DNA from 4 places in the Rhizobium anhuiense bv. trifolii genome. Region 1 is predicted to be linked to each of the others. Evidence: predicted binding sites of a transcription regulator. Region 1 holds the regulator's gene; each other region holds the start of a gene.
What was found. Region 1 encodes LexA, which represses DNA repair genes until DNA is damaged. Its sites were predicted from a motif close to TGTTCNNNNTGTGTTCNG; they were not measured.

Region 1 (7,738 bases):
CGCTGGTGCTCGAACGCTTCCGTCGCGCGCAGGCCGTAATCGCCGTGAATGCAGTGATAACCGAAATAGGAAAGGAAGGCGACCGTCATGGCCGGAATGACGAAGCGGCCGAGCTTTCTCTTCTTATGATGCTTTGTCCACATACACGCATGCTCTTGAACGCATTACCAATTCGCTCAATCTACAGCGCAGAGATTAACCGTTCGTTGACTCTAAAAAAGAGCAACAAAAAACCCGCGCCGGAGAGGCGCGGGTCGAACCGTTGAAAATCAGATGCGATCAGCCGCGAATGATCGAGCGGCCGGCATACTGGGCCTGAGGACCGAGGCCTTCTTCGATACGGATCAGCTGGTTGTACTTGGCAAGACGGTCGGAACGCGACAGCGAGCCGGTCTTGATCTGACCGCAGTTGGTGGCGACCGCGAGATCGGCGATGGTCGAATCTTCCGTTTCGCCGGAGCGGTGAGACATGACGGCGGTATAGGCTGCCTTGTGCGCCGTGTTGACGGCGTCGAGGGTTTCGGTCAGCGAGCCGATCTGGTTGACCTTGACGAGGATCGAGTTGGCGACACCCATGCGGATGCCATCGCGAAGGCGGGCAGAGTTGGTGACGAAGAGATCGTCGCCGACGAGCTGGGTCTTCTTGCCGGTCAGGTCGGTCAGCGTCTTCCAGCCATCCCAGTCGTCCTCAGCCATGCCGTCCTCGATCGAGATGATCGGGTACTTGGCGGCGAGTTCGGCCAGATATTCGGCCATGGCGCCCGATTCGAGCGTGCGGCCTTCCCCTTCGAGAACATATTTGCCGTCCTTGAAGAATTCCGTCGAGGCGCAATCGAGGCCGAGGTAGATGTCCTCACCCGGCTTGTAGCCGGCTTTTTCGACCGACTTGACGATGAAGTCGAGGGCTTCGGAAGCGCTCTTCAGGCCCGGTGCGAAACCGCCTTCGTCGCCGACATTGGTGTTGTGGCCCTGTGCGGCAAGTTCCTTGCGGAGCGTATGGAAGACTTCCGAACCCATGCGCACGGCTTCGGCGATCGTATCGGCGCCGACCGGCAGGATCATGAATTCCTGGAAATCGATCGGGTTGTCGGCATGGGCGCCGCCGTTGATGATGTTCATCATCGGCACCGGCAGCAGGCTGGCGGAAGCGCCGCCGACATAACGGTAGAGCGGCAGGCCGGAGGCCTGGGCGGCAGCCTTGGCGACGGCGAGCGACACGCCGAGGATGGCGTTGGCGCCGAGGCGCGACTTGTTCGGCGTGCCGTCCAGCTCGATCATGATGTTGTCGATCTGGATCTGGTTTTCGGCGTCGATGCCGCCGATCGCATCGAAGATCTCGGTGTTGGCGGCATCGACCGCCTTCTGGACGCCCTTGCCGAGGTAGCGCTTGCCGCCGTCGCGCAGTTCGACCGCCTCATGCGCGCCCGTCGAGGCGCCCGAGGGAACAGCCGCGCGGCCCATGCTGCCGTCTTCGAGATAGACATCGACTTCGACGGTGGGATTGCCACGGCTATCGAGAATCTCGCGGGCGATGATATCGGTGATTGCAGTCATGGGTTCTTCCTGCTCAGTGGGTGATAAGTCGTTCGAAACCTGTCTTAATCGAAGGCGAGCAAATTACAATGCCGCAATTGCCAGCCTTCGAACCAGCGTTCCGATGTGGACGAAAGCGCGTCGCGATCTCTAACATTCGCATGGTCCGCGCTTTGCTCTTTGGTTTTGCGCGACATGCTTATAGCGCGATCATGTCAGACTGTTGAACGTCAAGCTGGGTAATCAGGCCTTGGCGACCGCATCGAAGGCAAGCAGCTTTTCGAGGAGCCGCGGCATGTCCTTGAGATAGACCATGTTCGGTCCGTCGGAAGGCGCATTGTCGGGGTCCTGATGGGTTTCGAGGAAGACGCCGGCAATGCCGGTCGCCACCGCTGCGCGCGCCAGCGTTTCAACGAATTCCCGCTGGCCGCCCGAGGAATCGCCCTGCCCGCCCGGCTGCGCCACGGAATGGGTGGCGTCGAAAACAACGGGAGCACCCATCGACGCCATGATCGGCAGCGAACGCATGTCGGAAACCAGCGTGTTGTAGCCAAACGAGGCGCCGCGCTCGCACAGCAGCACGTTCGGATTGCCGCTGGCGTTAAGCTTCTTCAGGACGTTTTTCATATCCCAGGGAGCGAGGAACTGGCCCTTCTTGACATTGACGACGCGGCCGGTATTGGCGGCGGCGATGAGAAGATCGGTCTGGCGGCAAAGGAAGGCCGGGATCTGCAGGACATCGACGGTCTTTGCCACCTCGGCGCATTGTTCGGCGGTATGAACGTCGGTCAGGACGGGAAAGCCGAATTCCTTCTTGAGGTCGGCAAAGATCTCCATGCCCTTTTCAATGCCGATGCCGCGTTCGGCCGAAAGCGAAGTGCGGTTTGCCTTGTCGAAGGAGCTCTTGTAGACGAGGCCGATGCCGAGCTTTCCGCAAAGCTCCTTCAGCGTGCCGGCCACCATGAAGGCGTGGTCGCGGCTCTCCATCTGGCAAGGGCCGGCAATCAGCGACAGGCGGCCGGTGTTGGAAAAGGTGACCTGGCCCTGGCCCTCGCCGATCTTGACTTGGGAATTCGTATCTGTGCTCATCGTGTTTCCTCGAAGGCGAAAAGCGTGCCCTGCCCGGGCGCGGGCTTCACCAGAATGCGATTGTTCTTGCGCGTATATGTCACCCCGTTAGCAGCCAAATGCGCTTCTGTCACGGCAAGATCGGCGACAGCGAAGAGAATCGCCCGGCCGCGCAGGCCGCGGTCGGCGGATGGGACAGCGACCTCGAAATAGGCCTCCAAACCCTCCGGCGTCATCAGGCTGATTTTCACATTCGACGCCGCGATCGTGACGCCGAAACCGGTTTTCTCGACTGCCGATTGCGCGCTGGCAAGACTGACGAAGGCGGCGAAGGCAGCCGCATCGGGCGCGCAAAGCACCACCTCGGCAATGCCGGTGACGCCATTGGCATGCGCCTCCAGCGCGCTGCGGTCGGCCGGCAGCGGATTGACGCGCTCGACGGTGAAGAGAAAGAGATCGGGCGCGCGCAGGTCGCCGGCAAAGGCCAGCCTGAAGCCGGCAATGCTCTCAGAACCATCCGGCATCGTCATCGGCCGGCTGAACGCCAGCATCTCGCCGGCGCTCGCTCCGTCGCCGACGAAATTCCGATGATCGATATCGGCATCCTCGCTGCCGAAGGCCACCGCCGAAAGCCCTTCCTCGCCGCAGCGGAATCGGAAGGCGCGGTTGCGGGCGGTGAAGACATTGCCTTGCCGCGCCGATGCTTCACTTTCCCTAACGCTCGCAATCCCGAGCGGCTCCAGATAGGTCTTATCGGCAAAAAAGACGCAGGCATTCTCCGTTCCGAAGGGATGACGCGCATCGGCGGCAACGGTAAAGCCCAGCTTGCCGAGCCTCTCGCGCGCCAGATCGATATTGACGACCGGCAGCACGACATGATCCAGCGGGCGTGGTTTGGCGGAATGCTCGTTCATGATATCCCCTCTCCTGACACGGCAGAGATGTGCGACAGTGCCGCCCAAGGCAAGACTTGTCGGCCAATCCGGCAAATGAAAATAAAAATCTCAACGAGTTGGCGCCAAGTTTTACGGAAATTTAGCTACTTGCGGAACACATATGGAACATATAGTGTCTGTTCTGGATTTGTTTCAATCACGAGGTCACAACGTCGATGCTCACGCGCAAACAACAGGAGCTTCTCCTCTTCATTCATGAGCGCATGAAGGAATCCGGCGTTCCGCCGTCTTTCGACGAAATGAAGGACGCCCTGGATCTCGCTTCGAAGTCCGGGATTCACCGGCTGATTACGGCGCTCGAGGAGCGTGGCTTCATTCGCCGCCTACCGAACCGGGCCCGCGCACTCGAGGTCATCAAGCTTCCGGAGGCCTATAGCCCCAGCATCCAGCCCCGGCGCGGCTTTTCGCCGAGCGTCATTGAGGGCAGCCTGGGCAAGCCCCAGCCGGTCGCCACTCCCGCTCCTGCAAAACCCGTCGCCGACAATGGCAACTCAGTCTCCGTGCCGGTCATGGGCCGCATCGCCGCCGGCGTTCCGATCTCGGCAATCCAGAACAACACCCACGACATCGTCGTTCCGGCCGATATGCTCGGCTCCGGTGAACACTACGCGCTGGAGGTCAAGGGTGATTCGATGATCGACGCCGGCATTTTCGACGGCGACACCGTGATCATCCGCAATGGCAGCACCGCAAGCCCTGGCGACATCGTCGTTGCTCTCGTCGACGACGAAGAAGCGACACTCAAACGCTTCCGCCGCAAGGGCGCCTCGATCGCGCTGGAAGCGGCCAACCCGGCTTACGAGACCCGGATCTTCGGGCCAGACCGCGTCAAGGTGCAGGGCAAACTCGTCGGCCTTATTCGCCGCTATCACTAACACCCTGGCCGGTTTCGACAAAGCTGTTGCTGCGCCAGTCATAGGCGCGATGGCGGATCCATGGCCGCCACAGATCATCGAATGCGGTTGTGACCTCCATGCCGGCCTCCGCGAAGCGCAGCTCGACGGAACCGGTCCGGCGCAACGTCTCGCCGGTGAAGAGCGTCGCGCCTGAGCGGCAGCTGTTGAAACGCAGGCGGACCGACGTTACCACGATATCGGCCGCATCGCAGGCCGGAGCGAGATAGGCGGCATTGTCGATGACGGCGACCACATGACCGTTGCCAAGCCTTGATATGCACCAGGCCTTCTTGACGCAGGAAAAGCGGTTTGCGTCACCGCCGGCTGCAGCCGCCCGCATCGCCGCCCTCGCTTCGTTCTGCTGATCGCGGGAGAGCTTGACGCGGCGGTCCTCTCCCGCTGGCGGGACAGCAGGACCATCCAGCATCTTCGGCGGGTCATGCGCCGGCAGGACCAGCGCGCGCTGCCATTGGTCGAAGATGAAATCCGGCGGGTTTTCACGGTTGGAGGCCATTGCCGCCGCCTCGACGACCGCGACGAGACTGCCATCTTCCGAAATCACCAGATCCGGCGGCCGGGGAACCGGCAGAAGCAGCAGGATGAGCGTTGCGGCTGACATGATCGACGTGCCCATATGGCGCAGCCGAGTGCGGAGCAGCGTCAGCAGCAGGAAGCCTGCCACGGCGACCGCGAAATACCAGGCGGGCAAGCGGCCGATGCCGATGTCGCCACCCCAGCCGGACACGGTCTTGGCGACGGCGATCACCAGATCGAGGCCGAATCCGACAATCTTCCAAGGCAAAACGTCCAGACCGAAAGGCATGAGCAGCATCGCCAGCAACCCGGCCGGCATGATGATGAAGGAGATGATCGGCATCGTCGCGAGGTTTGCCGGCAGGCCGTAGGCGGTCAGGCGATGAAAATGCTCGATCGAAAACAGTGCGGTGGAGAAACCGCCGATCAGCGAGGTCAGGAAGACACCGCCGAAGAACCCCGCAACCGCGACGAAAGGCCTGACGATCGGCAGCTTCAGGAAGGCATTCTCGCGGACGCGCCGATCCTTCCACAGCTGATAGCCCGACACGAGCGCCAAGGTTGCGGCAAAGGACATCTGGAAGCTCGGACCCAGGACCTCGGACGGCGAAATGGCGAGGATGACGAGCGCGGAGAGAGCGACATTGCGCAGGCTGATCGACGGCCGGTCGAAGAAGACGGCAATCAGCATGATGGCCATCATGATGAACGCGCGCTCGGCCGAGACCGCGAAGCCGGAGATCAGGAAATAGGCCGTGACGGCGATGAGCGCGCCGGCGGCGGCGATCTTCTTCGTCGGATAGGCCTGGGCGACGCCGGGAAAGAGGCTGAGCAGCATCCGGAAGCCGACGAAGAAGATGCCGGCCGACAGCGCCATGTTGAGGCCGGAGATGGCGATGATATGCGCCAGACCGGACTGGCGCAGCGCCTCCGTGGTCGCATTCGAGATGGCGCGCCGTTCGTCCGTCACCAGAGCAGCGGCAAAAGCGCCGGTGTCGCCGGGCAGAATCGATCGGATGCGGTCGCCGATGCCGCTGCGCAGCCGGTAAAGCCATTCGAGCAGGGCTTCCGCCGTCGATCTGGCAGCCTGCGGGCCCGCCTGCAAATCGACTTTCGTCGGCGCGCCGTAGAAGAAACCATTGGCGCCGATGCCATCGAAATAGGCCCCGAAAGAGAAGTCGTTGAGCTCTGGAAGTGCTGGGCCTGACGGCGGTGTCAGCCGAGCCCTGCCGGTGATGATGTCACCGATCTCGAAAGGCGCGTCGGCGCCGCGGGCGATCGCGGTTATCCGTTCCGGCGGCCGCTTCACCTGCGGCGCCTCGGTGCCGGTGACGGCCAGAATGTAGCGCCACCGGCCGCGACCATCGCCTTCGCGCCGTTCGACACGGCCGGTCACCGTCGTCGTCACGGCGGAGTCGAGGATCACGGTCGAAGCCCGCCAGCTTTCGAACTCCGCCGAGACCATGCCACCGGCCACAAGTGCAAGCGCCAGCAGGACGGTCCGCAATGCCGCCCGCATACGGCTGGCGATCAGAACCGCGGTCGTCAGCACCAACAGGCAGAGCAGCGGTGCAATGACCGGAAAATCCGATGCTCCAAGAAACCAGAAGGCTGATCCGGCGCCGAGGAAGACCGGCGAGAATAGCAGCAGGCGGCCATGATCCGCCTCCTCGCCCAGCATGCGCCTGCCGGCACGCAGCGATTGCGAGGCCAAAGCCGGCAGGCGATGGCGCAACGGTGTCGCCGACTGCGTCCTTGCCGGCCGCGACACCACGGCAGGGGGAGAAAAACCGGAGGTATCGGCAAGGCCGGCGCCTGCTTCCGGCCGCAATTCGACTGTCGTCAATTCCTGCATCCGCCGCCCAAGCTCACCCGCCAAGGCGGCCAGAATGCAACCTCCCATCAAATCCGGCAAGAATAATCGATTGAAATATGAGGGAAAATCGCGAGTGCCAAAAGACCAGTCGAATCATCAGCTTCCGATATGCACGCGGCTCATCGCTGCAGTGCCTAAAAGGTGATACCGCAATGCACAAAATGCCGTCACGGTAACTTGGCATTAGCTTCGCGATCATATAGCTATCGGTGAGGACGCTTAACCCCTATGGCGCTTTTAAGGCGCCACCGCCATTTCGGAGGATCAGCATGACGGATCAAAGCGCTACAATAAAAATCGGTGACAAATCTGTCGACCTTGCCGTCAAAAGCGGCACGATCGGCCCGAGCGTCATCGATATCGGTGCCCTCTACAAGAACACGGCTTCCTTCACGTACGATCCGGGTTTTACCTCGACCGCATCCTGTGAATCGAAAATCACCTACATCGACGGCGACGAAGGTGTTCTGCTGCATCGCGGCTATCCGATCGAGCAGCTCGCCGAGCATGGCGACTTCCTGGAAGTCTGCTACCTGCTTCTCTACGGCGAACTGCCGACCACCGCGCAGAAGAAGGATTTCGATTATCGCGTCACGCACCACACCATGGTGCATGAGCAGATGAGCCGCTTCTTCACCGGCTTCCGCCGCGATGCACATCCGATGGCCGTCATGTGCGGCTGCGTCGGCGCGCTGTCGGCCTTCTATCACGACTCCACGGACATCACCGATCCGCACCAGCGCATGGTCGCCAGCCTGCGCATGATCGCCAAGATGCCGACGCTCGCCGCCATGGCCTACAAATACCATATCGGCCAGCCCTTCGTTTATCCGAAGAACGACCTCGACTATGCGTCGAACTTCCTGCGCATGTGC
Region 2 (7,738 bases), 1.7 Mb from region 1:
CTCGTCGCCGCCATATTGATAGCGCGCCAGCGTCGTTTCCTCGTCGGAATAGAAGGCGGTGACCAACCCGGCGCCGGCCTGATAGGCGTGTTTGGTGATCAGGCGCACCAGCGGCAGCGCCACGACAGGCGCGGTGACCACCAGATCCTGACCCTTCTGCAGCTGCAGCCCGACCTTGACGGCGACTTCCGCAAGCTTTTCCAGCTTGTCGGGATCAACGGTGTTCTGGCTCTGGGGCATGAAAGTCATGGTTCAACCTGCCTTCTGTCATTAACGGTGAGAGGCTGGAAGACTTAGACCCGTTTGCGGCGAAAATGAAGCGTATCGCCGCCAAATTGCAAGCGGTCGGATGGACGTCCGGCCGCAGCGCGGGCTTCAGGCGGCCGCCTCCAGCCTGAGCAGGATCGAGTTATGCTTTTCGAGGAATTCGACCAGCCGCTGCGGGTAGTCCGCACTGACGGCGGCCTTGACGCTTGCCCGTTCGGACAGCGCCTTGCGCCAGTGCCTCACCCGCTCCAGCCCTTCGAAGATGCCGCTGTCGCCGAGCGTGTCGAAGAGATCGAAATAACGAAAGACCGGCGCGAACACGGCGTCGACCAGGCTGAAGCCGTTGCCGGCGAAATAAGGCCCGTCCGTCAGCACCGTCTCGATTGTCGCGAATTTGGCGATGAGCGCCTTGCGTTTGATTTCCAGCTGCGAGGCATCCTCGGCCGTTTCATAGCCCCAGAGATCGGAAAGCACGGACGAGCCGAATTCCATCCAGCCGCGATGGCGGGCACGCGTCAGCGCGTCTTTGGGATGCAAGGCGACGCCAATCTGCGTTTCCTCGAGATATTCGCAGATGACGCTGCTTTCGAACAGCACGGCCTCGCTGCCGTCCTCCTCTTCGATCCTGAGCAGCGGTACCTTTCCGAGCGGAGAGATCTTCAGGAACCAGTCCGGCTTGTCGGCAAGATCGATGTTGATGCGTTCGAAGGGCACGCCCTTTTCGAGAAGCGCGATCGCGGAACGCTGCACATAGGGGCAGAGGTGATGGCTGACGAGAGTAAGCTTGCTCATGGCGGTCTCCACGGGATGATAATAGATGTAATTGCATGTAATATCACTTGCGGCTGAATTCAAGGTAGATGTAATTGCATTTATGTCCGAAAAAACGCCGAATCCGAGCGAAGCTGTCACTTCTGCCTGGACGAGCATCATGCGCGCCCGCGAGCGCTTGCTTGGCGCGATTGAAGCCGACCTGAAAGCGGCAGGCCTCCCGCCGCTTGCTTGGTACGACGTGCTGTGGGAATTGGCGCGCTCGGAAGACGGCAGGCTGCGCCCCTACGAGATCGAGGAGCGGACCTTGCTGGCGCAGTATAATCTTTCCCGGCTGATCGACCGGCTGGAAAGCGAGGGCCTGGTCCGGCGCGAAACCTTCGCCAGCGATGGCCGCGGCCGCTGGGTGGTGATGACGGATGCCGGCCGAAAGCTTCGCGAGCGCATGTGGGCCGTCTATGCCAGATCGATCGAGACCCATATCGGCTGCAGGCTTGCCGAAAGCGAGGCGAAGACGATCGCCGGCCTGCTCGACCGCTTCTTATAGTTTCAATCGCCAGAGCATCGGCATCCTGTTCTGATCAGGCAATCAGCGGCGCGGCGACGGCCTTGAGCACCGTCAACGCATCCTTCGGATCGATCCGCACCTGCAGCCCGCGCTGCCCGCCATTGATGAAGACCAGCGGCTCGGCAAGGGCGGCTTCCTCGATCGCCGTCGGCACCGTCTTCTTCTGGCCGAACGGGCTGATGCCGCCGACATGATAACCTGTCAACCGCTCGGCATCGGCGGGCTTCATCATGTTGGCCGATTTGCCGTGAAAGGCGTTGGCGAGCTTCTTCATGCTGACCTCGCGGTCCGACGGTACGACGACGCAGACCGGTTTGCCGTCCACCTCCGCCATCAGCGTCTTCAGCACCCGGTGCGGCGCCTCGCCGAGCGCTTCGGCCGCCTGCAGCCCGACGCGCTCGGCATTGGGATCGTAATCATAGGCATGGACCGTGAAGGCGATACCTGCCTGCGAAAGAAGCTGTGTCGCGCGCGTGGTCTTGGACATCTCTCCCCCTGAGCTCAGCGAGCCGTCTGTCAGCCGCCGAACGTACCGGCGTAAATCTCCGGCTTGAAGCCGACCAGCAGCTTGCCTCTAGCCTCCAGCACCGGCCGCTTGATCATCGACGGCTGGTCGAGCATCAGGGCGATCGCCTTTTCCCGGGTCAGGTTCTCACGCTCGGCATCGGGCAGTTTGCGGAAGGTGGTGCCGGCGCGGTTGAGCACGGTATCGAGGCCGGCCTTGTCGATCCAGGCTTCGAGATGGGCACGGTCGATACCGAGCGCCTTATAATCGTGAAACTCATAGGCGACGCTATGTTCTTCCAGCCAGCTGCGGGCCTTCTTCATCGTGTCGCAATTCTTGATGCCATAGATGGTGACGGCCATGCCCGATCGATCTCCCTGTGATGACAGCGAGATAACATGCAGGCCGGCCGGCGCAAACGCCGTGCGACGTTTTATCCCCTGCGCGCCGATGGTCACCGCAGGCAAAACCCCGCTCAATTTTCCAGCGTCCCGGCCTTGCGCGACGCCTGGCTTGGGTTCTCGCAGGCGATCTTCATCAGGTCGCCGCGCCGCCGCACCAGCCGGTCGGAGGTTCGGGTCAGGATCAGCCCGTCCTGCGGCGCGGTGAGCTCGATGCTGCCGCCCGGCTGCCCCGGCCGGGTGAGGATCGTCGCAAGACGATCGCCTTCCGCAACCCTCTCGCCGATATTGCGATGGAAGAGCACGGCGCCACCTTCTCCAGCGCGAATGATCTCGACATTGTCGAGCGGCACGGCCGGCCCGTAAAACGTCGTTGACGCTTGCTTCCTGTCGCCGACGATCCCCCGTGCCTCCAGGAAGCGCCAGAGCCCGTCCGCATCCTTTTTCGCCAGCACCGGATCGACGTCGCGCTTGCCGCGCAGTTCGACGGTGACGGAGAGTTTGCCGGGCAATCGGGAGCGGCGCTCGCCGGGGACTTCATATTTCCATGCAAAGCCGACGGCCTCCTCGAAGGCCGAGCTTTCGCCATCCGAAAGCAGCACGGCCTCCATGTCGAGCGCGCTGGCGAGATCGGCCGCCTCAGGCCAGAAGGCCTCGTCGATGTAGGCATATTGCAGGGATTCGTCGTCGCAATGCAGGTCGAGCACGAGGTCGGCACCGAGCGCCATATGCAGCAGTTGCCGCTTCAATCTGTCGGTAGCCGGGGTGTCATCGAGGTCCTCGATCAGTGAGGCCCGATCGACAAGGGAGATCAGCGGGAAATCCCGGTTGAAATTGGTGCGCGAGCCCAGGTCGAAACGGCCCTGCAATTCGCCGAAATGCGACTGCGCCGCACCGATCGGATTGGCCTGCGGCACGATGGTGACATCGCCGGCGATCCCGCCCTGGCTTTCCGCCTGCCGCAGCCGCTCGCAGAGGAAATGCAGCAACACCGTTCCAGGCAGCTCGCCGGCATGCAGGGCCGCCTGGATATAGGTCTTGGGCGCCTCCGGATCGTGGCCCGTAAAGCGCAGCACCGGCAGCCGCCACTCCGTTCCCGGCGTATCGCCCGGGATGATGATCTCTGAAATGTCCATGCCGCTTTCGCTCCCGTTTGCGTCAATGCCGGAACAGGCCTTCAGAGCTTTATGCGCGGAAATCAGGCAAGCGCAAGCCGCGATCCATCATTGCCCGCAGCCGAGCAGCGGCCAGCGATCGATGACCCGATGTTCGGTCTTTCCGAGAACACTGTGGACGAGCAGGAATTCGGCGGCCGTCCATGAAACCGGTCTGTCGAGGCTTGTCGGCGGCACGGCCTTGCGGTCGTAGAGCAGCGTCATATGTGGCGTGAAATGCCGGCTTATATTGTGCCGCAATCCGGCATTGTGCATGCCGACACCGAGTTGGACATGCAGCCGTGTGAGCGGCTTTCGTCCGCCTTCACCGCAAAGCACGAGTGGCCGCGCCTTGCCCTCCCGCTTGAAACTCATGATCCTGTCGAAGGTGATCGTGATCGGTGCGCTCTCCACCGTCGCGCCGGCCTGGCGCGCCGCAAAGACCGCGTCCTCCGGTAATTCTTCATAGTCATCGATGCCGATGATCGTCACGTGCAGCGTCGTCAGGCGTGGTCTTGCGGAAAGAGAGAAAGCTTTGCCATGGTCATCGGCGATCGCGGCCGCCTGCCGTTCGACGGCATCGGGAGGGCAGAGAGCGAAGAAAAGCCGGTGTCTGCCGGTGTAACTTTCGTTCGGCCGCTCGCGACGATTCTTGTCACACTCGAAATCGAGGGAAATCTGGTTCATAGGCCCTCACGGTCGTCATGACCTGACGCGTCGTTTCCAAAACGCGACGGAGGATATTCTCAACAGGACCGCACCTCAAGAACAAAAAGAGAACATAATGTCCCGATATGCTTGGCGTTAAATTCATCCGAACCCTTGCCCGGCGCCGGATGAAGTGGACTTTCGAAAAGCCCGGTACGCGCAAGAAACGGGTTGAAACAGCGGCCGTCTCATACGATTTTGAAGGCAATCGAACATGCGGAGGCTGTCATGGCTGAGACAACGCACCACTATCTCATCTTCGAAACCGCGGGCGGTTTCTGCGGCATCGCCTGGAGCGATGCCGGCATCACCCGTTTCCAACTGCCGACCAAATCAGCGGAAGCGACCGAACGGCTGCTGCTGCGCCGCCTACCGGATGCCGAACCCGGCGCGCCGACGCCAGCTGTGCTAGAGACGGTTGCCGCCGTGAAGCGCTATTTCCAGGGCGAGGAGACGGATTTTTCCGGAGTCGAACTCGATCTTGCCGGCCAGGATGCCTTCTTCCGGGATATTTATGCGGCGGCACGGCGTGTCGGCTGGGGCCGCACGACCACTTACGGCGCGCTGGCGAAGGAGCTTGGCGCCGGGCCCGAGGCCGCCCGCGACGTCGGCCAGGCGATGGCGAAAAACCCGGTCGCTCTGATCATCCCCTGTCACCGGGTGCTTGCGGCCGGCGGCAAGATCGGCGGCTTCTCCGCGCCCGGCGGTTCGACATCGAAGGCCCGCATGCTGGAACTCGAAGGCGTCAATCTCGCACCGCCGCCGCCCGCCCAGCAGTCCCTGGGTTTTTAGGCGGCGGAGGCTTTTCGTTTCCGCAATTCCGGACGCGAAACCGCGCTACACTTTTGCGGGAATTGCTTTGGCAGCAATCTCAGCCGCTCAATGCGGGCTGGCTGTCGGCCGGATGATGATCTCGCTGACATCGACGTCATCAGGCTGGCTGACGGCGTAGAGGATCGAATTGGCGATCGCCTCGGGGCTGATCGTGATCGCCCTGAAAGCCTTCATCGCATCCCGCGCGGTCGGATCGGTGATCGTCTCGGCCAGTTCCGATGTCGTTGTGCCGGGAGAGATGACGGTCACCCGGATGCGGTCGGTCTCCTGTCGCAATCCGTCCGAGATCGCCCGCACCGCGAATTTCGTCGCGCAATAGACGGCAGCCGTCGGAGAGACGCTGTGGCCCCCGATCGAAGACAGGTTGATGATCTGCCCCGACCCCTGCGCTTTCATGATCGGAAGCGCTGCGGCAATGCCGTAGAGAACGCCCTTGATGTTGACGTCGACCATCCGGTCCCATTCGTCGACCTTGAGGGCATCGAGCGGCGAGAGCGGCATGACGCCGGCATTGTTGACGATCACGTCCAGCCGTCCGAATTCGGATCTGGCAAAGCCTGCGAAGGCTTCCACCTGCGAGCGGTCGGTGACGTCAAGCTGTCGCAGGCGCACCGTCCCGCCCTTTGCGGCGATGTCGTCGGCAAGTTCCTTCAGCCGATCGGTGCGACGTGCGCCGATCACGATATGCGCGCCGGCCGCAGCCAGCACCCTGGCCGTAGCCTCTCCGATGCCGCTGCTGGCCCCGGTGATGGCAATGACTTTTCCTTTGATATCAGACATTTCAAGCTCCATTGCAGGTTGAGGTTTTCGTGGCGGTCAGCTTGGGAAATCGGCGCTGAGCGTCGTCTCCGCCCAGGTGTCGAAATTTGCGCGCAGCGCATCGAGCCGTTCGCGGGCGATTTTCAGGGCGGGTGCACCGAGCAGGAGGCGAAGCGGCGGCTCGTCCGCCTCGAATGCCGATAGGATTGCCGTTGCGGCTCGGGTGGGATCACCCGGCTGCTTGCCGGAGACCGAACGGGTGGCCTGGCGCCGCTTGCCTGCGGTCTCGGCGTAATCGTCGATGATCGTGGCGGATTCGACCATCGACCGGCCGGCCCAATCCGTTCGGAAGGCGCCGGGTTCGAGGATCGTCACATCGATGCCAAGCGGTTTGACCTCATGCGAAAGCGATTCCGACAGGGCTTCGACCGCAAACTTGGTGGCGTGGTAGTAGCCGGTCGCCGCAAACGCGACGAGCCCGCCAAGCGAGGAGACATTGAAGATATGCCCTTGCCGGCGTGCACGCATGCCCGGCAGAACCTGCTTGGTGACATCGATCAATCCGAAGACATTGGTTTCGAACTGGGCGCGTATTTCGGCATCCTCGCCCTCTTCGATCGCCGAGAGGTAGCCGTAGCCGGCATTGTTGACCAGGACGTCGATCGCCCCGAAATGCGTTTCGGCGTTACGAACCGCGCCGGCGACGGAGTTGCTGTCCGTCACATCGAGGGCAAGGGCAAGCGCACGGTCCCGTATTCTGTCGTGAGATCTGCCAGGGTCTCGGGTCTGCGCGCCGTCATGGCGGCGCGCCAGCCTCGGGCGAGGACGGCTTCGGCGAGTGCCCGGCCGAGGCCGGACGATGCGCCTGTTATGAACCAGATGGGTGTTGGGGAAGACATGATCGTCATCCTTTCCGGCCTGTAAATGCGGCCTTACTCCTTGTGATGTTTCCTTGTCAGACGGCGCGTCATTTGCGGCGAAGCACCATGCCGGCGTGATGGAGGGTATTGCCGTCCACGAAATCGCCGTCGGCCGTAAAGCCCGTGTCATCCCAGTATTCGATGTGCCTTCCGGTGACTTCGTAACGTCCTCGGTAGGCGCTTTCACGGTTTCCGCGGGCTTCGTCGTAACGGCCATTGGGCAGAAGTTCGTGGCGGATACGGCCGTCATCCGTCACCCACATGCCGACATAGGGATGCTGCTGCATTCTGTTCTCGCTTGTTTGTTGCTGCTGAGGGGCTCGGTCATTCACGGCATCGGCGGCAGACGAACCGATCGCCGTGCCGGCTAAGGTGGTTGCGGCGAAAAAATGCAGAACAGGACTGTTGGAAATGTTGCGCATCGATTTTCCTCTCGAAACCTCCGTTGACCTCGACTTGAAAGATAGCGTGGCCATCCGCGGTGATTAAGTTGCCAATCCAGGATGCCTTGGTTAGATATGCTAACCAATGGCCGATGATCTCGAAGGCATTTCAGTCTTTCTTGCGGTGGCGGAGGCGCGGAACTTCCGGCTCGCCGGCGAGCGGCTTGGCGTCACCCGCTCCGCCGTCAGCCAGGCCCTGCAGCGCCTGGAGGATCGGGTCGGCGTTGCCCTGGTCCAGCGCACGACGCGCAGCGTCAGCCTGACGGAGGCCGGCGAGGTGTTTTTCGACGCGGTTCGTCCATCGGTCCGCCAGGTCAGGGATGCGATGCAAACGGTCAGGGAAATGCAGGCGCGCCCGAGCGGCTTGCTGAGGATCACCGTTTCCTCGATCGCCGAGAACTTCCTGTC
Region 3 (7,738 bases), 2.2 Mb from region 1:
CAATTGTCGGTCACGACATAGGTCATGAAGAACTCCAGGATTTCCATGCGGTGGGGCCGGGCAACCTGGAACGTCGCGCCTATCCCCGTGCCGGAGGAAAAGCGTGGGCAGGCTTGGGCGGCAAGCACGCTTCCGGCAGGTTGACAGTGACCTATCGGCTTTGGCGCCGGATTTCAAGGATAAACGATCTGCAAAAGCCGCCAGCGCAGACAGAGTTTTCTAATCCTCGTCCGACATCAGCCTGTCGATTGCACGTCTTTCCTTTTTGGTCGGACGGCCGGTACCGGTCGCCCGGATCGCCTGTTCGTAGGGCGTGAGACGTTTTGCCTCATCAGGCGGCGGCGATTGGTCGTCATACAGCAGGCGCGCCTCCTCGTAAGGTCCCCGCCGCTCACCGGCGAGGCGCACCACGAGAACGACGTCGCGCCGTTCCAGCGTCATCTCGATACGGTCACCCGGCTTGACCATCTGGCTCGGATGGCTGCAGCGTTCGCCGTTGATGCGCACATGGCCGGATTGGATTTGGCTCTGCGCCAATGAACGCGACTTCACCATGCGCGCGAAGAACAGCCACTTGTCGATGCGCTGGCGCGAACCGCTTGTCGGCTGTGTCTCCGCGCTCATGATTACTTCTTCATCTGCTCCTTGAGAGCCGCGAGCTTGGCGAAAGGCGAATCCGGATCGATCGGCTTCTCCTTGCGCGGCGGCTTGGCCTCGAAGCGCAGCGGCTGCGAGCCGCCGCGATTGTTGTTGCGGTCGTTACGATCGTTGCGGTCACCACGATCCTTGCGGTCACCACGGTCCTGCCGGTCGCCGCGCGGCTGATCGCCCCGTGGCTGATTGTTGCGATCGCCCCTTGCCTGCTGCGGCCGGCCGCCATCACGACCGCCGCCGTCCTTGCCGCGATTGTTGCGATTGTTGTCACGGCCTTCGCCGCGATTGCCCTCGCCGCCTTCACCGCCGCCCGGCCGACGATTGCGGTCGCCGCGTTCCTGGTTCTGACCGCGCTCCTGACCCTGGCCGCCACGGCGTTCGCCATGCCCGCCGCGCGCCTGGCGCTGATTGTCGTTGCGGCCGCCGAGACGCCACAGAAGAACCGGCTTCGGTTCGACCGGCTCGCCGGCGTCCTCAGCAGCGGATACCGCCGTCTCGGCAGACGCTTCCACCGAAGCGGCTGTCTCGGCTGCTTCGACAGGAGCAGGGGTTTGGACCGTTTCGGCCACGGGCGCGTCGGCAGCCACGGGCACCGCCTCGGTTGCGGGCGCTTCGGCAGCAGTCTCTTCCGCCGCCCCGTCGGCATCGTCGTGATCGGCCTTTTCGGCTGTCTCATCCGCCGACGTTTCCGCGGTGGCGGCGGGCACTGAGGCCGCATCCTGCGCCGCAAGATGTGCCGATGCCTCTTCCGCCTTCACGGCATCGGCGCGATAGCCGAGACCCTTGAGGATTTCTTCCATGTCCTCGAGCGTCGCACCAAGAATCGACAGCATAGCCGTCGTCGTCGTGAAACGGCGGCCGTCATAGGCGCCCTCCGGACGATTATTCTGACCGGGCTTCCACTGCAGCAGCGGACGGATGATGTCGGCAAGCCGTTCCAGGATGTCGATTCGCACGGCACGCTTGCCGAGGAACCGGAAGCCGGCGAGCTTATAGAACATCCGCTCGAAGCTCGGGTCGGTGACGACGGAGGTGCGGCCGGCGGCAAGCACGGGAATGAGATCGCCGTAGCCCGGTTTGTCGAGACCGTCGTTCTTCAGCGCCCAGAGCAGCGTGATGAGCTCGGCCGGCGCCGGCTTCAGAAGTGCCGGAACGAAGATATGATAGGCGCCGAAACGCACGCCGTAGCGGCGCATGGAGGCGCGGGCATCCTGGTCCAGCGACTTCACCTCCTCGGTCACGTCGCGTCGGAACAGCACGCCGAGATTTTCGACGAGCTGGAAGGCAAGCCCCTTGGCAAGACCCTGCAGATCCTCGGCGCGCGACAGATCATCGAGCGGTTTCAGCACCGTGCTGATATGATGGTTGACGAAGCGTTCGATGCGGGCCGCAACGTGATCCCGGGCATTGCCCGTCAACTGCTCGTCGGCCAGCAGAAGCACGCGCGGACGCATGACGTGATCACTGCCCGAAAGCCGCGCCACCGGGTCGCCCAGCCAACGAATCAACCCATCCGAGCCGATCGCCAGATCACTATTGCCGGCGGCATGCATCCGCGCCGCGCGGGCTTCGAATTCGAGCGCGAGCGCCTTCTGCGACGCAGCCTGAACCGCCTTGGCATCCGGTCCGTCCGTTCCCGCCACCGGCGTGAAACGGAATCCGCTCAATTGCCCTACATGATGTCCTTCAACGAAGACATCACCATTCACACTGATTTCAGCTTCCAGCATCGCATTCTCTCTCAGGCGCTTCATGAGCACAGATGTCCTGCGATCAACAAAGCGTTTCGTCAACCTTTCATGTAACGCGTCGGACAATCGATCTTCGATTTCCCGCGTCTTTTCCTGCCAGTGTGTCGGATCGGCAAGCCAGCCAGGCCGATTCGAAACGTAGGTCCAGGTCCTTATCTGCGCGATTCGCGCCGAAAGCGTGTCAATTTCCCCATCTGTCCGATCGGAGCGATGCACCTGCTCCGCGAGAAACTGCTCATTCACCGTGCCATAGCGGACGAGATCGGAAAAGAGGGTCGAGATAAGATCGGCGTGTTGCGCAGGAGTGATACGCCGGTAATCGGGAAGCGCGCAAGCCTCCCAGAGTTTTTCGACGCGCGCCGGCCTGTCGGCGAGATCGATGACCTCTGGATAACGCGAAAGCTGTTCCAGCGCCTGCTGGTCGACAGCAGGCAGCGCTCGCGTCAGTCCCGGCACGCGCGGTCCCGCCTCAAGGCTTGTCCGCAAGGATTGAATCGAGGAGAAGTCCATCTCAGTCGTGCGCCATTGCAAAACCTTGACGTTGTCGAATTCGTGCCCCTCGATACGTTGCACCAATTCATCGTCGAAGGGCGAGACCTGTCCGGTGACGCCGAAGGTCCCGTCCCGCACGTGCCGCCCGGCGCGCCCGGCGACCTGGCCGAGTTCGCCCGGATTGAGATTGCGGAACTGGTAACCGTCGAATTTCCGGTCTTGGGCAAAGGCGACGTGATCGACATCGAGGTTGAGGCCCATGCCGATCGCATCGGTCGCCACCAGATATTCGACGTCGCCCGCCTGATAGAGTGCGACCTGCGCATTGCGGGTGCGCGGGCTGAGCGCGCCGAGCACGACAGCCGCGCCGCCACGCTGGCGGCGGATGAGCTCGGCGATGGCATAGACCTCGTCGGCCGAAAACGCGACGATGGCAGAACGCTGCGGCAGCCGGGTGATCTTCTTCTGGCCGGCATAGAAAAGATGCGAAAGCCGCGGCCGCTCGACGACAGTGATGCCCGGCAGGAGCTGCTGCAGGATCGGCCGCATCGTCGCCGCGCCAAGCAGCAGCGTTTCCTCACGGCCGCGAAGATGCAGGATGCGGTCGGTGAAGATATGACCGCGCTCGAGATCGCCGGCGAGCTGAACCTCGTCGATGGCAACGAAGGCGGCCTTGGTCTCACGCGGCATCGCCTCGACGGTACAGACGGAAAAACGCGCATTGGGCGGCGAAATCTTTTCCTCACCGGTGACCAGCGCCACATTCTGCACGCCGACCTTCTCCACCACCCGCGTATAGACCTCGCGCGCCAGCAGCCTGAGCGGCAAGCCGATCACGCCGGTCCCGTGCGCGACCATGCGCTCGATGGCATAATGGGTCTTGCCGGTATTGGTCGGTCCGAGCACCGCGGTCACACCGCGTCCACTCAGAATCATCGGCTGCGAAGTCAGAGTCATGGGTCCATGCAAATGAGGCGGGTGGCCCCAGGAAAATCTCAGCCCCACGAGGGAAGCTAAAGAACACATGGACAGCTGCCGCCGCAAACGCAAGGGCAGATTTCAAAATGCACCGGGGATTACGACCTTTGCGAGTCTTGTGGAACGTCTGAATTCACGATTCGGAACAGCGTGAGAACGAATCAGCGACGAATCGCTGACTCCAGCTGATTCAGCTTTTGTTCACGGCTAAGTATTGATTTTGAATCACTTTTTCCCACTAGATGCTGAATCGCGAGACTCCCTCCCATTCGCATTTTCGCCGTCGTGAGCGACGATTCCCGCGCCGATTTTGAACAGGCGAGAGCGTCCCGAAATTAACCTCTCGACCAAAGCCGGAACGAATCGGAGACGAATCGCTGACTCCGCGGTTTTCGCCTTTCGTTCACGACCAAATCTGGTGGCATCACCAGGTCCGGACGCTAGATGCGGAATCGGCAGCGGAACTCTTCGCCCGCCTCCTGGCATAGGCATTAATCTTTTTGAAGCCGGATTCAGACAGCGTTAAGTCAAGGCGGCCAATCGCGATGGGTCGATCAAAAGCGGAACGAATCGCTGACGAATCGGCGACACCGCGGCTTTCCCTCTTTGTTCACCGCAACATATTGTATTTAAATGTAATTTTAACCATAGCGGCAATTTTCCGAGATGACGGAAATTAACCGTGAATCACGCCCTTGTCACATTTCCAAGCTTAACCGGGAACAAAAATCGCCAATGCGTGTTTCTGGTCCATCCAAATTGCGGATGAAATGAAGGAAACACACCATGCTTGGCACGATACTTCTAATTATCCTCATTCTGCTCTTGATCGGAGCCTTGCCGAATTGGGGTTACAGCCGTGGCTGGGGCTATGGACCTTCTGGCGGTTTGGGGCTAGTTCTCGTGATTATCATTATCCTTGTACTAATGGGCCGCATCTAAAGGCCAACGAACCTGGGGAGTTACGACATGATGAAGAAGATTGTTCTTATTGGTGCGCTGGTCGGCGCTCTGGCATCCTGCACAGCAACCGAGCAAGGTACGGCGATCGGCGCCGGCACCGGTGCGGTCATCGGCGGTGTCGTCACCAACAGCTGGGGCGGTGCCGCCGTCGGCGCCGTGGCCGGCGGTCTAACCGGCGCTCTCATCGGCCACTCGGTCGAACGCCGCGGCTACTGCGTCTATCGCGACCGCTACGGCCGCCGCTACGAGGCTCGTTGCCGCTAATCGGCAAAACCATATCGGACTCCCAACGGGCGCTTCTGCGCCCGTTTTTTTGGCCTGCCGCATCCGTCAACGAGACGTTGACAATCGGTTATGAAAGCCACACCTACTGCTACCCAACAGGCAGGCACATATTTCCTTCACCAGCGCAACGGACAGGCACAGCCGCCCGGCGCACCGGAAAGGAACGCTTTCATGATCCAGATTTTCCTGAATTCCCTTGTCGCCGTTCTCATCGCATCGGCCTTTCTGACGAATGCGATAACAGCCCTTAGCAGCCAGGATCGCTCGCTGCGGAAAGTACCGGTCAAGGTTCGGACAGAGCGGCAACCGAATGCCGACCGCCGCTCTTAATCCCGTAAATGATCAAAGCGATGGCGCGTCCTGCCGGACGCGCCATCGCTTTGAATCTGCGTATAACCGTTTAAAGGAATAATTAGGCGAAGAACTGTCCGCCATTGGCCGTCAGCGTCGAACCGGTGATGAAGCCGGCATCGTCGGAGACGAGGAAGGTGACGCAGCGCGCGATCTCTTCCGGCTCGCCGAGACGGCCGACGGGGATCTGCGGAATGATGCGTTCGTTCAGCACCTTCTCCGGCACGGCAAGCACCATTTCCGTGCCGATGTAACCGGGGCAGATGGCGTTGACGGTGATGTTCTTGGCTGCCCCTTCCTGGGCCAGCGCCTTGGTGAAGCCGAGATCGCCCGCCTTGGCCGCCGAATAATTCACCTGGCCCATCTGGCCCTTCTGGCCGTTGATCGACGAGATATTGACGATGCGGCCGAAGCCGCGATCGCGCATGCCGGTCCAGACCTGATGCGTCATGTTGAACAGGCCGGTGAGGTTGGTATTGATCACCTCGTGCCACTGCTGCGGCGTCATCTTGTGGAACATCGCGTCGCGGGTGATGCCGGCATTGTTGACGAGGATTTCGACCGGCCCGATCTCGCTTTCGATCCTGGCGATCCCTTCGCCGCAGGCAGCGTAGTCGGAAACATCCCATTTGAACACCGGAACGCCGGTGACATCGTGAAAGGCTTTGGCCTTCTCGTCGTTGCCGGCATAGCTGGCCGCGACCCTGTATCCGGCATTTTTCAGTGCCATGGATATTGCCGCGCCGATGCCGCGTGTACCCCCGGTGACCACAGCCACTCTGCTCATGCTTCGCTCCCCTTTTGTTTTTCGCCCCGCCGCATGGCGGGATTTTCAATCAATCCTGGATCGTATGCTATTTAAAGTGCTTCAAAGCACATGGCCACACCCATGCCGCCTCCGATGCAGAGCGTGGCGAGACCCTTCTTGGCGCCGCGGCGCTTCATTTCGAACAGCAGTGTGTTGAGAACGCGCGCGCCGGACGCGCCGATCGGATGGCCGATCGCGATCGCGCCGCCATTGACGTTGACGATCGCCGGGTCCCATCCGAGATCCTTGGTGACAGCGCAGGCTTGCGCCGCGAAAGCTTCGTTCGCTTCGACGAGATCGAGATCGTTCACCGACCAGCCGGCCTTTTCGAGCGCCTTGCGCGAAGCCGGGATCGGCCCGGTGCCCATAATGGAAGGATCGACGCCCGCCGTTGCCCAGGAAACGATGCGGGCGAGCGGCTGGATGCCGCGCCGGACGGCTTCCGCTTCGCTCATCAGCACCGCCGCAGCGGCGCCGTCGTTAAGGCCGGATGCATTCGCGGCCGTCACAGTGCCGTCCTTGTCGAAGGCCGGGCGCAATTTCCCCATCGCTTCCAGTGTGGCGCCGTGACGGATATATTCGTCGGCATCGACCGTAACGTCGCCCTTACGTGTCTTGATGACGTAGGGGATGATCTCGTCGGCAAAACGGCCGGCCTTTTGCGCCGCTTCCGCCTTGTTCTGCGAAGCCACGGCGAACTGATCCTGGTCGTCGCGCGACAGCTGCCACTGACGCGCGACATTTTCGGCGGTGATGCCCATGTGATAACCATGGAAGGCGTCGGTCAAACCGTCCTTGATCATCGTGTCGACCATCTTCATGTCGCCCATCTTGACGCCGCTGCGTAAGTGCGCGGCATGCGGGGCCATCGACATGGATTCCTGGCCGCCGGCAACGATGATCTTGGCGTCGCCGGTGGCGATCTGCTGCATGCCGAGCGCGACCGCGCGCAGGCCCGAGCCGCAGAGCTGGTTGACGCCCCAGGCAGTCGCCTCCTTCGGAATGCCGGCCTTTATCGCCGCCTGGCGGGCCGGGTTCTGGCCCTCGCCGGCGGCAAGCACCTGGCCGAGGATCACCTCATCCACCTCGCCGGCATCGACGCCGGCGCGCTCGAGCGCCCCCTTTATGACCGCCGCCCCGAGCTCATGCGCGAGGACCGTCGCGAAAGCGCCGTTGAACGAGCCGACTGCTGTTCGCCCTGCACTGGCGATGACGATGGATGAATTGCTCATGGGGACGCTCCTCGTTTTCGTCTCACTTACATAAGGAGAAACTGGCAAAGCTTGGAGCACAAGTCAAACGCGAAGACCGGCTGCCGCCATTTTTCAGCCGAAGCGCTCCCAAGCCCGATTCATCTGCTCTGTTAAAGGTTTGCCGCATCGCACAAAGAGATTGTCACCGGCCTTCTTTTGCGTTTACAGTCTCAAGTGGAGGAAGATCCATAAATCAGACGGGG
Region 4 (7,738 bases), 1.3 Mb from region 1:
GATGCGGTGCTGCAGGGGCAGGGAAGGCCACAATTTCGGCGACACGGACATGGCGGATTTGTGCATTTTTCTGCACGAAACGCAAATGGATTTGTGCGGATTTCCGCATTGCTTAATTAGCTGTCAGCAGCCCCGTAAATTTTTCATTAATAAATTCAATCTGTTGGTTGGTCGGCGTGAAACTGGCACGGTGATTGCGAAGGAGATGGCAACAACGGCTGAGCTGTTGGACTTGAAGCGAACGGCTCGGGAGGCCGGAGTTCGTTCCGGGCGAGCCATTAGGAGGACATCATGATCGCAGCACCACTCGATGCAGTCGCAGGCAGCAAGGGCAAGAAGCCCTTTTATAGCCATCTTTACGTTCAGGTTCTCGTGGCCATTGCTGCGGGTATCCTTCTCGGCCATTTCTACCCCGAACTCGGCACCCAGCTGAAGCCGCTCGGCGATGCCTTCATCAAGCTCGTCAAGATGATCATCGCCCCGGTCATCTTCCTGACCGTCGCGACCGGCATTGCCGGCATGAGCGATCTGCAGAAGGTTGGCCGTGTCGCCGGCAAGGCGATGCTGTACTTCCTGACCTTCTCGACATTGGCGCTCATCATCGGCCTGATCGTCGCCAACGTCGTCCAGCCTGGCGCCGGCATGAACATCGATCCGGCCTCGCTGGATCCGGCCGCCGTCGCCACCTTTGCCGCCAAGGCGCATGAGCAGAGCATCGTCGGCTTCCTCACCAATATCATCCCGACGACGATTGTCGGCGCCTTTGCCGATGGCGATATTCTGCAGGTCCTGTTCTTCTCGGTGCTCTTCGGCATCGCGCTCGCCATGGTCGGCGAAAAGGGCGAGCAGGTCGTCAATTTCCTGAATTCCCTGACGGCTCCCGTCTTCAAGCTCGTCGCCATCCTCATGAAGGCTGCCCCGATCGGCGCCTTCGGCGCCATGGCATTCACCATCGGCAAGTACGGCGTCGGATCGATCGCCAACCTCGCCATGCTGATCGGCACCTTCTACGTCACCTCTCTGCTCTTCGTCTTCATCGTTCTCGGCGCCGTCGCCCGCTACAACGGCTTCTCGATCGTGGCGCTGTTGCGCTACATCAAGGAAGAGCTGCTGCTGGTTCTCGGCACCTCGTCTTCGGAGGCGGCGCTTCCGGGCCTGATGAACAAGATGGAAAAGGCCGGCTGCAAGCGCTCGGTCGTCGGCCTCGTCATCCCCACAGGCTATTCCTTCAATCTCGACGGCACCAACATCTACATGACGCTGGCTGCACTCTTCATTGCCCAGGCAACCGGCATCCATCTCTCCTGGGGTGACCAGATCCTGCTGCTCCTGGTGGCGATGCTGAGCTCCAAGGGTGCCGCAGGCATCACCGGCGCCGGCTTCATCACCCTGGCAGCGACGCTCTCCGTCGTCCCCTCCGTACCGGTCGCCGGCATGGCGCTCATCCTCGGCATCGATCGTTTCATGTCGGAATGCCGGGCGCTGACCAACCTTGTCGGCAATGCGGTTGCAACGATCGTCGTGGCACGCTGGGAAAATGAGCTGGATACGGCGCAGCTGGCCGCGGCGCTGGACGGCCAGACAAGCGAGGACGCTCCGGCTGCCGGGCTCCAGCCGGCCGAGTAATCGGCCAGGACGTTCACAGTCTTGAAAATCCTGCAGCGGCCCGTTCTTCAGCGGGCCGTTTCTCTTTTCTGCTTCAGCCGCGGTTGTCGCCGAGCAGGCTGTTGTAAACGGCGGCGATCGCGCCTGCTTCCTTCTCCAGCGCGAAATTCGCCCTGACATGCCGCAGCGCATTTTCGCCATGCGCAATCGCCAAGGCGGGATCGGTGATATAGGGCGCGATTGCCCGCGTCAGCGCCTCGCCATCGCCGGCGGCAACGACCGAACCCGTCTCGCCCTCAACGATGAGCTCGGCGTAGGCGCCCGCATCCGATGCCACCACCGCGGTGCGCGAAGCCATGGCTTCAAGCGGCGTCAGGCCGAAGCCCTCGTTGCGGGAGGGCGCGACGTAAAGCGTCAGGCGGCGATACCAGATCTTGATATCGGGCACTTCGCCGAGAAAGAGGATACGGTCGCTAAGCCCGGCGGCGGCGACATCGGCCTTGAGCTTGTCACCGAATGCCGCATGCTCCGCCGTCACGCGGCCGGAGACGATCGCTGTCCATTCCGGATTCTGCGGCAGCAGTTCGATCATCGCTTTGACGAAAAGATCGGTGCCCTTCTGGTGGCGCACGCGGCCGAAACAGCCGATAAGATGGCGTCCGGGCAGGCCGGTGGCGGCGATGCCGTCCTCTGCCGTTTCCGGCGGATGAAAGAGGGCAAGGTCGACGCCGTGCTGGATGACCGTGTGCGGCACCTCGAGGAACGAGCCGGAACGGTCGCTGGTCGCGATGACGGCGTCCATGCGGCGGATCAGCCATTTCGTATAGGCGGTGTGGCGGCGTTGGGCAGCCGAGGTGAAGAGCAGCTTCAGCGGCATGCGCATGAGATGGCGAAGCAGGATGCCGACGGCCATCTCGTTGTTGCGGCGCGCGTGCCAGACACGCTGGCGCCGGCGTGCCGGCGGGCGCCAGAGGCCAAGAAGCTGGCGCCACCTCAGTTTCGGCAGGCCTTCCGGCAGGCCGGGGCCAAGGGTTGCGATCTTTATGCCGAGCCGGATCTGGCAGGGAATGAGCTGAACAATGGTCGACGTGACGCCGGAGAGCCGGCGCTTGAAATTGGGCGCGATGATCTCGACGTCACGCATATCGGGCAAGGGATAGGTCTCGCGGCTGGCGGGCGATCAGCCCCAGGAAACCTGGAGGATTTCGTAGGCCTTGGAGCCGCCCGGCGCATTGACCTCGATGGAGTCGCCGACTTCCTTGCCGATCAGCGCACGGGCGATCGGCGAAGAGATGGAGATGCGGCCGGCCTTGACGTCGGCTTCCTGGTCGCCAACGATCTGATAAGTCTTTTCTTCCTCGGTGTCCTCGTCGACGAGCTTCACCTTGGCGCCGAACTTGATCTTGTCGCCCGACATCTTCGTGAGGTCGATGACCTCGGCACGCGCCGTCAGGTCTTCCAGTTCGCTGATGCGGCCTTCATTATGGCTCTGGGCTTCCTTGGCGGCGTGATATTCGGCGTTTTCGGAAAGGTCGCCATGAGCACGGGCTTCGGCGATCGCCTCGATGATTCGGGGGCGCTCCTCCTGCTGACGCCAGCGCAGCTCTTCCTGCAGCTTGACGAAACCACCCTGTGTCATCGGTACCTTTTCAACCATTTTTCTGTCCTTCACTCCTTGTATCCGCTCGTCCGTGCTTTTCGAGCAATCAGCCGCAGACACAAAAGAAAACAGGTCCCGAAGGGGAGCTTCGGAACCGTGCCACAATCCTAGTTAAGTGCTTATAGCAGATCGCCAAGGCCGATTTCCAGAAAATTCGCATAAACGAAACGCAACCCACCGCGGCATCCGGTGGCGCGCCTGAAAGATGGGCAAAGGTGACGTCGCTCCCATTGACTTTGCATATAAGAACATATAGTGAACATACTAATGAAGAAGTCGCTAACAGAACGCTTGGCCATCCTTTCCGATGCTGCGAAATATGACGCTTCCTGCGCTTCCAGCGGCACGGTGAAACGTGATTCTCACGCAAGCGGCGGCCTCGGTTCGACCGAGGGATCCGGCATTTGTCATGCCTATGCGCCGGATGGACGGTGCATTTCGCTGCTGAAAATACTGCTGACCAATTTCTGCATCTACGACTGCGCCTATTGCGTCAATCGCTCGTCGAGCAATGTCGAACGGGCGCGCTTTACGCCTGAAGAGGTCATCTGGCTGACACTGGAATTCTATCGCCGCAATTATATCGAGGGCCTGTTTCTTTCTTCCGGCATCATTCGTTCGTCCGATTACACGATGGAACAGATGGTTCGCGTCGTCCGCGAACTGCGTGTGACGCATAATTTTCGCGGCTATATCCATCTGAAGTCGATCCCTGAAGCATCACCGCATCTGATCGAGGAGGCGGGGCTTCATGCCGACAGGCTGTCCCTCAATATCGAGTTGCCAACGGATAGCGGCATTACCCGTTTCGCGCCGGAAAAGAAGCCCGCCAATATAAGGCGATCGATGGGGGATCTGAGGCTGAAGATCGAGGCCGCCGGCGAGCCGACGCTGCGGACGAAGAAGCGTCAGCGTTTTGTGCCGGCCGGTCAGAGCACGCAGATGATCGTCGGCGCCGATGGCGCCAACGACGCGACGATCCTTGCCACCAGCGGCCGGCTTTACAGCAGCTATGGCCTGAAGCGCGTCTATTATTCCGCCTTCAGCCCGATCCCGGATTCGTCGAAAAACCTGCCGCTGATCAAGCCGCCGCTGATGCGTGAACACCGGCTTTATCAGGCCGACTGGCTCTACCGATTCTACGGTTTCGGCATCGATGAGATCACCGCGAACCAGGCGGGAGGCATGCTCGATCTCACCCTCGACCCGAAACTTGCCTGGGCGCTCGCCAACAGGGCCGAATTTCCTGTCGATATCAACAAAGCCGAGCGCGAGCGGTTGCTGTGCGTGCCCGGTCTCGGCACCAAGACCGTCAAAGCGATCGTTTCGGCTCGCCGTTTTCGCCGCCTGCGGATCGACGATCTCCAGCGGCTCGGCATTTCGATCAAGAAGGTCCAGTCCTTTATTTCAGCGGAAGGCTGGTCGCCGCGCCGTCTGATCGACCGCCCCGACCTTCGCGCCATGTTCGAGCCGCAACCTGAACAATTGTCGTTGCTGTGATGCGCCGGGTCGTGCTGGCAGGACGCGGGGATCTTGCCGAATGGCGTGATGCCGCGCGGGCCTTTGCTGCCGCCGGCATATCGCCTGAAGAGATCGATTGGCGCGAAAAAGATGAAGAGGCCGATCTCGCTTTTCAGCGCGACGCCATGCCGCCGGCGCCGATCATGGCACGCAAGCCGATGATAGTGCCGACCGCCTTCATCGATCTTGCCGAGACCGTTCTCTGCCATTCCGATCCGGTGCGGTTTTCCCTGCTTTACCGGTTGCTCTGGCGGCTGCAGCTGGACCGGCAGCTGCTCGAAGTGGCCTCCGACGAGGACGTTGTCCGTGCCAGGCTGATGGCGAAAAACGTTCGACGCGACGCGCACAAGATGACGGCTTTCGTCCGCTTCAAGGAAGTGGGTGCGGTATCGGCAGACCGTCGGAAATTCCTCGCCTGGTTCGAGCCGGACCACCATATCGTCAGGCGCACAGCGCCCTTCTTCCAACGACGCTTCACCGACATGGACTGGCTGATCGCCACGCCCAAAGGGTCAGCCGCCTGGGACGGCGAGCGGCTGATGCTAAACGACGCGCCGTGTGAAAAGCCCAATCTCACCGATACCACCGATGAACTATGGCGCACCTATTACGCCAGTATCTTCAACCCAGCGCGATTGAAGCTGAAGGCGATGCAGTCGGAGATGCCGAAAAAATACTGGAAGAACCTGCCGGAAGCCGATCTCATCCCCGGGCTGATCGCCTCGGCGGAGAGCAAGGTGCGGGCCATGGCCGCACGGGAGGCGACGCAGTCACTGCCCTTCCACGATCGCTTGCAGGAGGCCGCGCGCGATATTCCTGTCGTGCCCGAAGCGCCGGCGGGCACGCTGGAAGCGCTGCGCGCGGACGCTGCCGTCTGTACCCGCTGTCCGCTGCATGCGACGGCGACGCAAACCGTATTCGGGGAGGGGCCACGCGATGCCGAGGTGATGTTCGTCGGCGAGCAGCCAGGCGACCAGGAGGATATATCAGGGCGTCCCTTCGTCGGTCCGGCCGGCCGGCTGCTGGATCAGGTGATCGCAGAAGCGGGGATCGACCGCTCGCGGCTCTATGTCACCAATGCCGTCAAGCATTTCAAATATGAGCCGCGCGGCAAGCGTCGTATCCACCAGAAGCCCAATATGGGCGAGGTGAACCATTGCCGCTGGTGGCTCGATCTGGAGATGGCGCTGGTCAAACCGAAGCTCATCGTTGCCATGGGAGCGACGGCGCTGGCGGCGCTGACCGATGCGAAGCAGCGGTTGCAGGATGTCAGGGGGAAAGCCATTGCGATCGACGACAGGCGAACGCTCTTCGTGACGGTGCATCCTTCCTACCTGCTGCGTATTCCCGACGAGCGGCTGAAAGCCGAGGAGCTGGCGCGGTTTCGCGAAGATATGGCGAAAATCCAGCGGCTTATGGCAGCGGCTGGATAAATCGATTCCGGAGCTTCGAGGTGTGCATCACCGCTCATCGAGCGGTGATGCTGCCCTATCTCAGGCGAAGTAGCTCTGCAGCGGCCGCACTTCGAGATTGCCGGCCTTCAGCGCCTTGATCGCCTGAGCGGCGGCCTCGGCACCTGCCATCGTCGTATAATAGGGCACCTTCTGCATCAGCGTTGCACGGCGCAGCGACTTGGAGTCCGAGATCGCCTTGTTGCCGTCGGTGGTGTTGATGACAAGCTGGACCTGCCGGTTGCGGATTGCGTCCTCGATGTGCGGACGGCCTTCCAGCACCTTGTTGATCTTGGTGGCGGTGATGCCGTTTTCGCCGAGGAAGCGGGCGGTGCCGCCGGTCGCCAGCACCTTGAAGCCCTGCTCGACAAGGATGCGGATCGCCGGCAGCACGCGCGGCTTGTCCTCGTCGCGCACTGAGACGAAGACCGTCCCGTCACGCGGCAGCTCTACGCCGGCGCCGAGCTGCGACTTGGCGAAGGCAAGGGCGAAATCGGTGTCGAGGCCGATGACTTCGCCGGTCGAGCGCATTTCCGGGCCGAGCAGGGTGTCGACGCCGGGGAAACGAGCGAAGGGGAAGACGGCTTCCTTGACGGCGATGTGCTTCAGCTTGCGCGGATCGGGCTTTTCGCCGTAGGCGGCGAAGGTCGCGTCGAGTTTCTCGCCGGCCATGACGCGGGCGGCGATCTTGGCGATCGGCGCGCCGATGGTCTTGGCGACGAAGGGCACGGTACGCGAGGCGCGCGGATTGACCTCGAGAACGTAGACGATGCCGTCCTTGATGGCGAACTGGACGTTCATCAGGCCGCCGACATTGAGCGCCTTGGCCATCGCCTTGGCTTGGCGCTCCAGCTCGTCGATCAGTTCGACGGGCAGCGAGCGCGGCGGCAGCGAGCAGGCGCTGTCGCCGGAATGGATGCCGGCTTCCTCGATATGCTCCATAATACCGGCGACATAGACGTCGGTGCCGTCGGAGAGGCAGTCGACGTCGACTTCGATCGCATGAGAGAGATAGCTGTCGAAGAGCAGCGGGTTCTTGCCGAGCAGGGTGTTGATCTGGCCGGTCTTGTCGTTGGGATAGCGCTGCTTGATATCTTCAGGCACCAGTTCCGGAACCGTGTCGAGCAAGTAGCTCTGCAACTGGCCCTCAGAATGCAGGATCTGCATGGCGCGGCCGCCGAGCACGTAGGACGGGCGCACGACCAGCGGGAAGCCGATTTCGGCGGCGACCAGGCGGGCCTGCTCGACCGAATAGGCGATGCCGTTGTTCGGCTGGTTGAGATCGAGCTTCATCAGGAGCTTCTGGAAGCGGTCGCGGTCTTCGGCAAGGTCGATCATGTCAGGCGCGGTGCCGAGGATCGGAATGCCGTTCTTTTCCAGCGCCTCGGCAAGCTTCAGCGGCGTCTGGCCGCCGAACTGGACGATGACGCCGACGACTTCGCCCTTTTCCTGCTCGGCGCGCAGGATCTCGATCACATCTTCGGCGGTCAGCGGCTCGAAA

Region 2: NE851_RS11455 (2'-5' RNA ligase family protein) is a predicted target of LexA. The motif match lies at 4,431-4,448, and genes of this name have one in related genera.
Region 3: NE851_RS09155 (helicase-related protein) is a predicted target of LexA. The motif match lies at 4,017-4,034, and genes of this name have one in related genera.
Region 4: NE851_RS26610 (putative DNA modification/repair radical SAM protein) is a predicted target of LexA. The motif match lies at 3,510-3,527, and genes of this name have one in related genera.

Annotation. Positions count from the first base shown of each region.
Region 1 covers NZ_CP098803.1:2,317,490-2,325,227, reverse strand. Annotated here, with positions in the region: gene NE851_RS20190 (FtsB family cell division protein) at 1-143, opposite strand, end outside; gene eno (phosphopyruvate hydratase) at 280-1,554, opposite strand; gene kdsA (3-deoxy-8-phosphooctulonate synthase) at 1,777-2,622, opposite strand; gene NE851_RS20175 (VOC family protein) at 2,619-3,515, opposite strand; gene lexA (transcriptional repressor LexA) at 3,713-4,432, shown strand; gene NE851_RS20165 (ComEC/Rec2 family competence protein) at 4,413-6,842, opposite strand; gene gltA (citrate synthase) at 7,133-7,738, shown strand, end outside.
Region 2 covers NZ_CP098803.1:584,701-592,438, forward strand. Annotated here, with positions in the region: gene NE851_RS11425 (aminopeptidase) at 1-249, opposite strand, end outside; gene NE851_RS11430 (glutathione S-transferase family protein) at 376-1,059, opposite strand; gene NE851_RS11435 (MarR family winged helix-turn-helix transcriptional regulator) at 1,142-1,585, shown strand; gene ybaK (Cys-tRNA(Pro) deacylase) at 1,620-2,093, opposite strand; gene NE851_RS11445 (ArsC family reductase) at 2,123-2,473, opposite strand; gene NE851_RS11450 (succinylglutamate desuccinylase/aspartoacylase family protein) at 2,587-3,648, opposite strand; gene NE851_RS11455 (2'-5' RNA ligase family protein) at 3,736-4,353, opposite strand; gene NE851_RS11460 (methylated-DNA--[protein]-cysteine S-methyltransferase) at 4,603-5,166, shown strand; gene NE851_RS11465 (SDR family oxidoreductase) at 5,254-5,988, opposite strand; partial or broken gene NE851_RS11470 (oxidoreductase) at 6,025-6,875, opposite strand; gene NE851_RS11475 (Atu4866 domain-containing protein) at 6,935-7,309, opposite strand; gene NE851_RS11480 (LysR family transcriptional regulator) at 7,416-7,738, shown strand, end outside.
Region 3 covers NZ_CP098803.1:100,305-108,042, forward strand. Annotated here, with positions in the region: gene fdxA (ferredoxin FdxA) at 1-26, opposite strand, end outside; gene NE851_RS09150 (RNA-binding S4 domain-containing protein) at 220-624, opposite strand; gene NE851_RS09155 (helicase-related protein) at 627-3,854, opposite strand; gene NE851_RS09160 (DUF3309 family protein) at 4,662-4,817, shown strand; gene NE851_RS09165 (YMGG-like glycine zipper-containing protein) at 4,845-5,102, shown strand; gene NE851_RS09170 (hypothetical protein) at 5,295-5,453, shown strand; gene NE851_RS09175 (beta-ketoacyl-ACP reductase) at 5,536-6,261, opposite strand; gene NE851_RS09180 (acetyl-CoA C-acetyltransferase) at 6,333-7,514, opposite strand.
Region 4 covers NZ_CP098803.1:3,618,779-3,626,516, reverse strand. Annotated here, with positions in the region: gene NE851_RS26630 (ATP-binding protein) at 1-66, opposite strand, end outside; gene NE851_RS26625 (dicarboxylate/amino acid:cation symporter) at 292-1,626, shown strand; gene NE851_RS26620 (glycosyltransferase family 4 protein) at 1,700-2,758, opposite strand; gene greA (transcription elongation factor GreA) at 2,786-3,262, opposite strand; gene NE851_RS26610 (putative DNA modification/repair radical SAM protein) at 3,533-4,765, shown strand; gene NE851_RS26605 (UdgX family uracil-DNA binding protein) at 4,765-6,219, shown strand; gene carB (carbamoyl-phosphate synthase large subunit) at 6,280-7,738, opposite strand, start outside.